2 regions of the Paractinoplanes brasiliensis genome follow, and region 1 is predicted to be linked to the other one. Evidence: riboswitches for the same ligand, from Rfam matches in the RefSeq annotation. Region 1 holds a riboswitch; the other holds the start of a gene.

Region 1 (4,298 bases):
GCAGATCCCGCTCCCGCAGAATCACCCACGAGGCGCCACCGCGAACCGCCTCCCGCACCACCCAGGTCAGCGGCCGGCGAGCCATCCGCCGGTCGGTCAGCACCACGAGCCCGCCCGGCGTCACCACTCCGCGATCCCCTCGTCCGATGTGGACGCCAGCGCGTGGAACCGCCGCGGTATCCGACCGGCCGTGAAGGCGAGCCGCCCGGCGATCACCGCATGACGCATCGCGGAAGCCATGGCGGCCGGCGATTCGGCCCGGGTGATGGCGCTGGCGATCAGCACGGCGTCGCAGCCCAGCTCCATCGCCAGCGCCGCGTCCGAGGCCGTCCCGATGCCCGCGTCGAGCACCACCGGCACGTCCACGCTCTGCCGGATCAGCCGGATGTGGTGCGGGTTCGAGATGCCCAGACCGGAACCGATCGGCGACCCGGCCGGCATCACCGCCGCACAGCCCACGTCGGCCAGCCGCCGGGCCAGGATCGGGTCGTCGCTGGTGTACGGCAACACCCGGAACCCGTCCGCCACCAGCGTCTCGGCCGCCTTCAGCAACTCCACCCCGTCGGGCAGCAAGGTTCGCTCGTCGCCGATCACCTCGAGCTTGACGAGGTCGGTCTCGAACGCGTCGCGGGCCAGGTGGGCCGTCTTGACCGCGTCCCCCGCGGTGTAGCAACCGGCCGTGTTCGGCAGCACCGCCACCCCGAGCCTGTCGAGCATCGGCAGCAGGCCCGGCCCGGCCGCGTCGACCCGGCGCAGCGCCACGGTGACCAGCGCGGTCTCGGACGCGGCGATCGCCTCCTCCAGCGCGGCCAGGCTGTTCGCCCCGCCGGTGCCGAGGATGAGCCGCGACTTCTCGAACAGGTCCACAGTCATCCTCCCTGCGCCGCGGTCAGCACTTCGACCCGGTCGCCGTCCGCCAGTTCGGTCTCCACCCACGTCGAGCGGGGCACGACCTCGCCGTTGACCGCGACCGCGACTCCCCGCCGGGCCTCGGTGATCGTCTGAACGAGCGCCTGCACAGTTCCGGCGTCGCTCTCGATCGCCGTCCCGTTGACCGTCAAACGCATCAGACCCTCCGGATCTCGTCGCCGAACATCCCGGTCACCAGCAGCATCAGAACCTCCGGACCTGGTCGCCGAACACCCCGGTCAGCATCAGAACCTCCGGGGCGAGAAGTCGGCCGACATCGGATCGTCCGCGCCGTCCAGCACCAGCCCGGCGACGATGTCGGCGGTCACCGGCGCCAGCAGCACCCCGTTGCGGAAATGCCCCGCCGCCACCACCACACGGTCGTCAAGCCGCCCGAGCAGCGGCGCGTTGTCGGGTGTGCCGGGCCGGTGCCCGACCGTGGTCTCGGTGAGTTCGAGTTCGGCCAACCCCGGCACCAGGTCGAGCGCCGCGCGCAGCAGCTCGTGCACTCCACCCGCCGTGACCAGCCGGTCGGTCCGCTCCTCCTGGGTCGCGCCCACCACCACTTCGCCGTCCGCGCGCGGCACGATGTAGACCTCACGCCCGTCGACAGATGCGTTGAGCACGTGCCGCAGCAGCCCCGGCTCGCCGCGCAGCCGCAGCACCTGGCCCTTGACCGGCCGGATCGGCAGCCCGGTCAGCGCCGCCGTGCCACATCCGGCAGCCACCACAACAGTCGCCGAATCCACATCGGACAGCGCCTCGACCCGTTTGGGCACCACCCGCGGCCCGAGCTTTTCCCGCAGCGCGCTCACCACCTTGCGCGGGTCGACCTGGGTTTCCCGAGGATCAAAGACCCCAGCCCGTACGCGGGGAGACAGTGCCGGCTCGAGGTCACGCAACTCGGAGGGCCGCAGCAGGGCCAGCTCCTGCCGTTTCCAGACGCGCGCCCGCTGAGCCAGGTCGTCCGCCGTCATCGCCAGGCTGAGGGTGCCGGCGTCGTCATAGCCGACATCAACCCCCAGTTCCTTCGCGTACGCGGGCCACAGCTGGGCCGATCGCTCCAGTAACCGGATCAGGGCCGGGTCCTCGTGCTCGGATTCCCCGCCCGGCGCGAGCATCCCCGCCGCGACGTGCCAGGCGCCGTCGTCCCCGCCGTCCAGCACGGTCACGTCCGCACCACGCTGCACGAGCCGCCACGCAACAGAAAGCCCGACGATCCCGCCCCCGACCACCGTGACGTCGCTCATTGGCGATCCCCGGCCCGCGAAGCCGAAGCAGACGCACCAGCCGCCGAATCCGATACGCCCGATGAATCCGACTCGCCAAGGGCGGCGGCCCACGAGTCCGACCCGCCAAGACCCGGATGCGACGCGCCAAGAGACAAATCCGACACACCGAGGCCCGGATGGGCGGCCAGCGCCCGCAGGAACTCGACCGTCGCCCCCGCCGGATCCGCCGCGACAGCCGAGATCACGGCCACCCCGTAACAGTCCAGCTCCGAGACCCGACCCGCTGTGATGCCCGCGATGGCGATCACCGGCGTACCCGGCACGGCCCGGCTCACCGCCGCGATCCCGTCCGGCCCGATCGGATCCGGCAACCCGCTCTTGCTGCCGGTGGCGAACGCCGGCCCGACACCGAGGTACGACGCCCCGTCGGCCACAGCGGCCCGGGCGGCGGACGGGTTCCGGCAGGTGGCGCCGATCACCGGTCCGGGCCCGAGCACCCGGCGCGCGGCCGCCACCGGCAGGTCGTCGGCGCCCACGTGCACGCCGTCCGCCCCCGCCGCGAGGGCCACCCCGATCCGATCGTCGACCAGGCACAACGCCCCCGCCGGCCGGCACAGCTCAAGCGCCGCGCAGGTCAGGGCGTACGCCTCGCGGTCGTTGGTCTTGACTCTGATCTGGACAGCCACGGGACCGTGCCCGAGGACGCCCCGCACGATGTCGAGCGAGTCGGTGACGATGTGCAGACGCGGCAACAACAACGGTGGCTCCTCCCTGCGCCGGCATGATCCGGATCAGGTTCGACGGTCGGGGGCCGCGTCAGCCCCCCTCTCAGCCCGGTGCACCGGACTCCCGTGGGGTTGTGTTGCCTCGGACCATAACCCGGCCGAGGACGAAAAAACTAGCGCACGTCCCAAACCGGCTCCGGCGTCTCCACCACCTCGCCGTCGCCCTGGAACAGCACGAAGCGATCGAACGACCGGGTGAACCACCGGTCATGCGTGACCGCGATCACCGTACCCTCGAACTTGTTGAGGCCCTCTTCGAGAGCTTCGGCCGAGGCCAGGTCGAGGTTGTCGGTCGGCTCGTCGAGCAGCAGCACCGTCGCCCCCGACAGCTCCAGCAGCAGCACCAGGAACCGAGCCTGCTGCCCGCCGGAGAGCGTGCCGAACCGCTGGTCGCCCTGCGCCGACAACTCGTACCGGTTGAGCGCCTTCATCGCCCCCGCCCGGTCCATTCCGGAGCGGTGGTCGTCGCCGCGCCACAGGATCTCGACCAGGGTGCGGTCGACCAGCTCGGGCCGGTCGTGCGTCTGCGAGAAATGCCCAGGCCGCACCCGCGCGCCCAGCCGGGCCACGCCGTTGTGCGCCACGTGCGCCAGCGGGGCGCCGTCAACCGGTTTGTTCTCCGGCGCCGGGTCGCTGCCACCGGCCGCGAGCAGCCGCAGGAAGTGTGACTTCCCGGTGCCGTTGGCGCCCAGCACGGCGACCCGATCGCCGTACCAGATCTCCAGGTCGAACGGGAATGTCAGGTCTTCCATCTCGAGCTGTTCGCAGATCACCGCGCGTTTGGCCGTACGCCCGCCGCGCAGGTTCATCCGCAGCGACTGCTCCTTGGGCGGCAGCGGTGGCGGACCGGCTTCCTCGAACTTGCGCAGCCGGGTCTGTGCGGCCTGGTAGCGCGAGGCCATGCCGTCGTTGAAGGTCGCCTTCTGCTTGAGCGACAGCACCAGATCCTTGAGTTTCTGGTGCTCCTCGTCCCAGCGCCGGCGGTTCTCCTCCATCCGGTCGTGACGGTGCACGCGGGCCTCGTGCCACGACGCGAACCCGCCCGGATGCGTCCAGGCCGTGCCGCCCTCGACAGCGACCACCCGGTCGGCCGTCTGGGCCAGCAGCTCACGGTCGTGGGAGACGTACAGCACGGATTTCGGCGACTCGCGCAGCCGGGCCTCCAGCCAGCGCTTGCCGGGCACGTCGAGGAAGTTGTCCGGCTCGTCGAGCAGCAGCACCTCGTCGTCGCCGCGCAGCAGCAGGTCGAGCGCGAACCTTTTCTGCTGGCCGCCCGAGAGGGTCCGGACCGGACGGTGGCGCACCTCGTCCCACGGCTTGCCCAGGATGGCCACGGCCACCGTGTCGAACAGCACCTCGGCGTCGTAGCCAC
Region 2 (4,298 bases), 740 kb from region 1:
CTCGCTGGTGGACGATCACGTGGCGCACATCGTCGCCGATGCGGTCAGCCATGCCAGGGAGGTCAGGTCGTGAGTGCCGAACAGAACGTCGCGCAGCGCAACACCAAGCAGCGCAGCGCGGTGAGCGCCGTGCTGGCCGAGGCCGAGGGCTTCTACAGCGCGCAGGAACTGCACGCCCGGCTGCGGGAACAGGGTCAGCGGGTCGGCCTGACCACGGTCTATCGCACCCTGCAGGGTCTGGCCGACGCGGGCGAGATCGACGTGATGCGCCCGCCCGGCGGCGAACATCTTTACCGCCGCTGCAGCCAGGGCCACCACCACCATCTGGTGTGCCGTGAGTGTGGTTCGGCGGTCGAGGTCGAGGGCCCGGCGGTCGAGTCGTGGGCCGACAAGGTGGCCAGCCGGCACGGCTACGTCGACGTGTCGCACACGATGGAGATCTTCGGCACCTGCCCGGACTGCGCGAACAAGTCCTGAGTGGGACCCTGGGCCGGTGAAGCTCTACGCCGACCGGCTGCCCACCGCCGTACGCCAAATCCTCACCGACGCCATCGTGGTCCTGTGGATCTATCTGTGGGTTCGCGCGGGTCTGTGGGTCAACGACATGGTCGAGAAACTCGGTGTCCCAGGGGCGAAGCTGGAGGCCGCCGGTGGGGGCATCGCCGACAACCTGAGCGACGCCGGCAGCAAGGTCGACGGCGTCCCGCTGGTCGGCGATCAGCTGGTCAAACCGTTCAACGGCGCCGCCTCGGCCGCCCGGTCGCTGGCCGAGGCGGGCCGTGAGCAGCAAGAGGTCGTCGACACGATGGCGATCGTCGTGGCTCTGGTGGCGGTGTCCGTTCCGTTGGCTCTCGTGCTGTTCCTCTGGCTTCCGCTGCGGCTGCGGTGGATGCGCCGGGCGTCGGTCGCTTCCGCCGTACGCGATCAGCCCGCCGGGCGTGACCTGCTGGCGTTGCGCGCCCTTTCCTCCCAGCCGCTCAACCGCCTGGCCAAGCTCGGTCCCGACATCGCGCAGAGCTGGCGCAACGGCGACGCCGCGGCGGTCGACGCGCTGGCCGAGCTGGAACTCAAGCGGCTCGGTCTGCGGTCTCGCCGGGAGTGACGTCCGTCCCGGCGACCTCCTCGTCCTCGTCCTCGTCGTCCTCGTCGATCCAGTTCCGGCGGAAGAACGGGATGGCCGCCCAGAAGGTGAGGAAGAAGACGGCGGTGATCGCGCTCAACAGGAACGCCAGCGGCCGGTCGAGGATGAAGTCGGTGACCAGCAGCACCGAACTGACCATCGCGACAAGCAGGAAGAACAGCCCGCCGGTGGCCATCCGGTGGGCGTAACGCACCAGCTCGGGCTTGCGGCCCTGACGGAACAGGGCGCGGTGGAAGGCGACCGGCGCGATGATCATGGCGGTCGCCCCGGCCGCGGCCAGCAGCGCCACCACGTACGTGTCCTTCTGGAACTGCGTGACCTCGGAGAACCTGTTGCTGAACGGCAGGGTCAGCAGGAAGGCGAAGAGGATCTGGATGCCCGTCTGCGCGACGCGCAACTCCTGAAGCAGGTCGGCGAAGTTGCGGTCCCAGCGCTGCTTCTCGGTCTCGTGTCGCCCGTACGCCTTGTCCACCATGACGCAGCGGATTCCCCAAAGTGCCCGCGAATCAAACTCCGCCGATACGCGCGAGGGCGGCGTCGGCGAGCGCGGCAGAGGCCTGCTCCGGCACCCAGTGGCTGATGCCCCGCATCGCGACGAGCTGATAGTCGGCCTCGACCCAGTCGCGGGTGCGCAGGGCAGCGGTCAGCGTGACCACGCCGTCCTTGTCGCTCCACACGTACGTGGTGGGCACGCGGACGATTCCCGGGCCGTCGGGCGAGCCGCCGGTTGCCGCGCGATACCAGTTCAGGCCGCCGGTGAGCCGGTCCGGGTCGGTCCGCATCGACTCGACGTACTTGTCGCCCGTACGGCCGATCGGCTTGAGCATCGCGCGCAGCACCGCGCCGTCCCGGGCCAGCAGGAACCGCTCGGCCACCGGCGACTGGAAGATCTTGAAGTAGACCATCCGCGCCCGCTGCGACGCCCGGACCCGTAACGCCAGGCCCAGCGCCTTGGGGTGCGGCACCGAGACGGCGGTCAGCGTACGGACCCGCTCCGGGTAACCCGAGGCCAGCCACCAGCCCACGACAGCGCCCCAGTCATGCCCGATGACGTGCGCGGACTCGATGCCCAGGGCGTCCAGGACGGCCACCGCGTCGGCCGTCGGCTCGGACATGCGGTAGGCCCCGACGTCGGCCGGGCGAGCGCCGGGCGAGGTGCCGCGCTGGTCGATGGCGTACGTGCGCAGCCCTCTCTCATGCAACCGCGGCGCGAGCAGGTCGAACTCACGGTGGTCCTGCGGGAACCCGTGCAGCAGCAGCACCGGGTCGCCGTCGGACGGGCCGCCCTCGTACACGTCGAAGGTCAGGCCTCGCGCTTTGATCTCCATGTGACGGCTCCCTCGCTGTTCCTTGACCGTGACCGGTGTTAGCGTCATCGAAACACACCATGTTTTTCCGACAGGGGAGCGCACAGCGCTGAGAGTGCGGGCAACCGCAGACCCTCGCACCTGATCTGGGTAATGCCAGCGCAGGAAGTTCGGTCTTTTCTCCAGCCGCGTCGTGTCCGGGGTCCGTCCCCGGCGACGGCGTGCGTCTCCTCCCGGTACCCACTGGGAGGTTCTCACATGTTCAACCGCTGGCGGACGATCGACATCGTCATAGCCTCGATCGTCGCCGTGACCTTCGGCGTCATCTTCTGGGCCTGGGGCCTGCTCTACAACGGCCCGGCCGACGCCATCCCCCTGCCCGGCCGCGCCCTGCTCTACGGCGTCTGGCTGGTCCCGGCCGTGCTGGGCGCGCTGATCGTGCGCAAACCGGGCGCCGCCTTCTACACGTTGTCGCTGGCCGCCCTGGTCTCGGTGGCCATCGGCACGAGCTGGGGCTGGACCATCGCGGTGCAGGGCCCGCTCGAGGCCCTCGGCGCCGAGCTGGTCTTCGCGGCCTTCGCCTACAAGGTGTACCGTCTGCCGGTCGCGCTGCTGGCCGGGGCGGCCGCCGGTCTGGTGGCCGCGGTCTACGACGTCTTCGTCTGGTACCCCGACACGGCGTGGGGCTCCTTCCGTATCCCGTACGTCCTGATCGCCGCGGCGTCGGCTCTGGTGATCGCCGGGCTGGGCAGCGTGCTGCTCACCCGCGCTCTGGCTCAGACCGGCGTCCTGGACCGTTTCCCGGCGGGCCGCTCGCGCGCGCTTGTCTGATCTGATGTTGTTCACGTCATGAGCGAGGTTGTTCTCCGCGGTTTCGGCTGGCGGCATGCGGGCCGGCGGGCCTGGGCCGTCCGCGAGGTCGACCTGCGGATCGCTCACGGCGAGCGGGTGCTCCTGCTCGGGCCTTCCGGGGCCGGCAAGAGCACCCTGCTCGCGGCGTTGTCCGGCCTGCTTCCCGAGGATTCGGGCGAGTCCGAGGGCACGATCGAGATCGACGGCCTCGACCCGCGCAAGGCCCGCGAAAAGGTCGGCATCGTCTTTCAGGACCCGCAGACCCAGCTCGTGATGGCCCGCAGCGGCGACGACGTGGCGTTCGGCCTGGAAAATCGCGGGGTGCAGGCGGCGCAGATCTGGCCATGGGTCAGCGACGCGCTCGACCGGGTCGGCTTCCCCTACCCGATCACCCGCTCCACGGCGGCGCTCTCCGGCGGCGAGGCCCAGCGGCTGGCCCTGGCCGGGGTGCTGGCGTCGCGGCCGGGCCTGCTGCTGCTCGACGAGCCGACCGCCAACCTCGACCCGGCCGGGGCGGCGCTGATCCGGGAGTCGCTCGCGGCGCTTCGCGACACCACCACGGTGCTGGTCGAACATCGGGTGGCCGAGGCGTTGCCGCTGGTCGACCGGGTGGTGGTGCTGGAGCCGGGCGGCGGGGTGCGGGCCGACGGCGCGCCCGAGATGGTGTTCGCGGCCTACGGCGACCGGCTCGCCGACGAGGGCGTGTGGGTGCCGGGTTTCACGATTCCGCCGCTCAAGTCGGGCACGGCGGCCACCCCTGATCTCGTACGGGCCGAAGGGGTTGCTCTGTCGCAACGGCTCGCGCCGGTGACGCTCGGGGTGGGCGCCGGCGAGGTGCTGGCGGTGACCGGGCCGAACGGGGCGGGCAAGTCGACGCTGGCGTTGCTGCTCGGCGGGCTGATCGCGCCGACCGGCGGGCGGATCAGCGGCTTCGGCGACCAGCGCCCGCCGCACCGGTGGCGCGCGGCGACGCTGACCGGGCGCATCGGTTCGGTCTT

Evidence for each region. A riboswitch is a leader RNA that binds a small molecule or an ion and turns the genes downstream of it on or off. The one in region 1 is predicted to bind thiamine pyrophosphate.
Region 2: another riboswitch for thiamine pyrophosphate. It lies ahead of C8E87_RS08700 (ECF transporter S component); the one in region 1 lies ahead of C8E87_RS12145 (thiamine phosphate synthase).

The regions. Positions count from the first base shown of each region.
Region 1 covers NZ_SNWR01000001.1:2,742,614-2,746,911, forward strand. The annotation lists gene C8E87_RS12125 (thiamine phosphate synthase) at 1-127, opposite strand, end outside; gene C8E87_RS12130 (thiazole synthase) at 121-873, opposite strand; gene thiS (sulfur carrier protein ThiS) at 870-1,067, opposite strand; gene thiO (glycine oxidase ThiO) at 1,155-2,159, opposite strand; partial or broken gene C8E87_RS12145 (thiamine phosphate synthase) at 2,327-2,899, opposite strand; TPP riboswitch at 2,893-3,004, opposite strand; gene C8E87_RS12150 (ABC-F family ATP-binding cassette domain-containing protein) at 3,040-4,298, opposite strand, start outside.
Region 2 covers NZ_SNWR01000001.1:1,999,151-2,003,448, forward strand. The annotation lists gene C8E87_RS08675 (ArsR/SmtB family transcription factor) at 1-73, shown strand, start outside; gene C8E87_RS08680 (Fur family transcriptional regulator) at 70-477, shown strand; gene C8E87_RS08685 (hypothetical protein) at 494-1,102, shown strand; gene C8E87_RS08690 (DUF6328 family protein) at 1,068-1,616, opposite strand; gene C8E87_RS08695 (alpha/beta fold hydrolase) at 1,648-2,469, opposite strand; TPP riboswitch at 2,532-2,634, shown strand; gene C8E87_RS08700 (ECF transporter S component) at 2,707-3,279, shown strand; gene C8E87_RS08705 (ABC transporter ATP-binding protein) at 3,298-4,298, shown strand, end outside.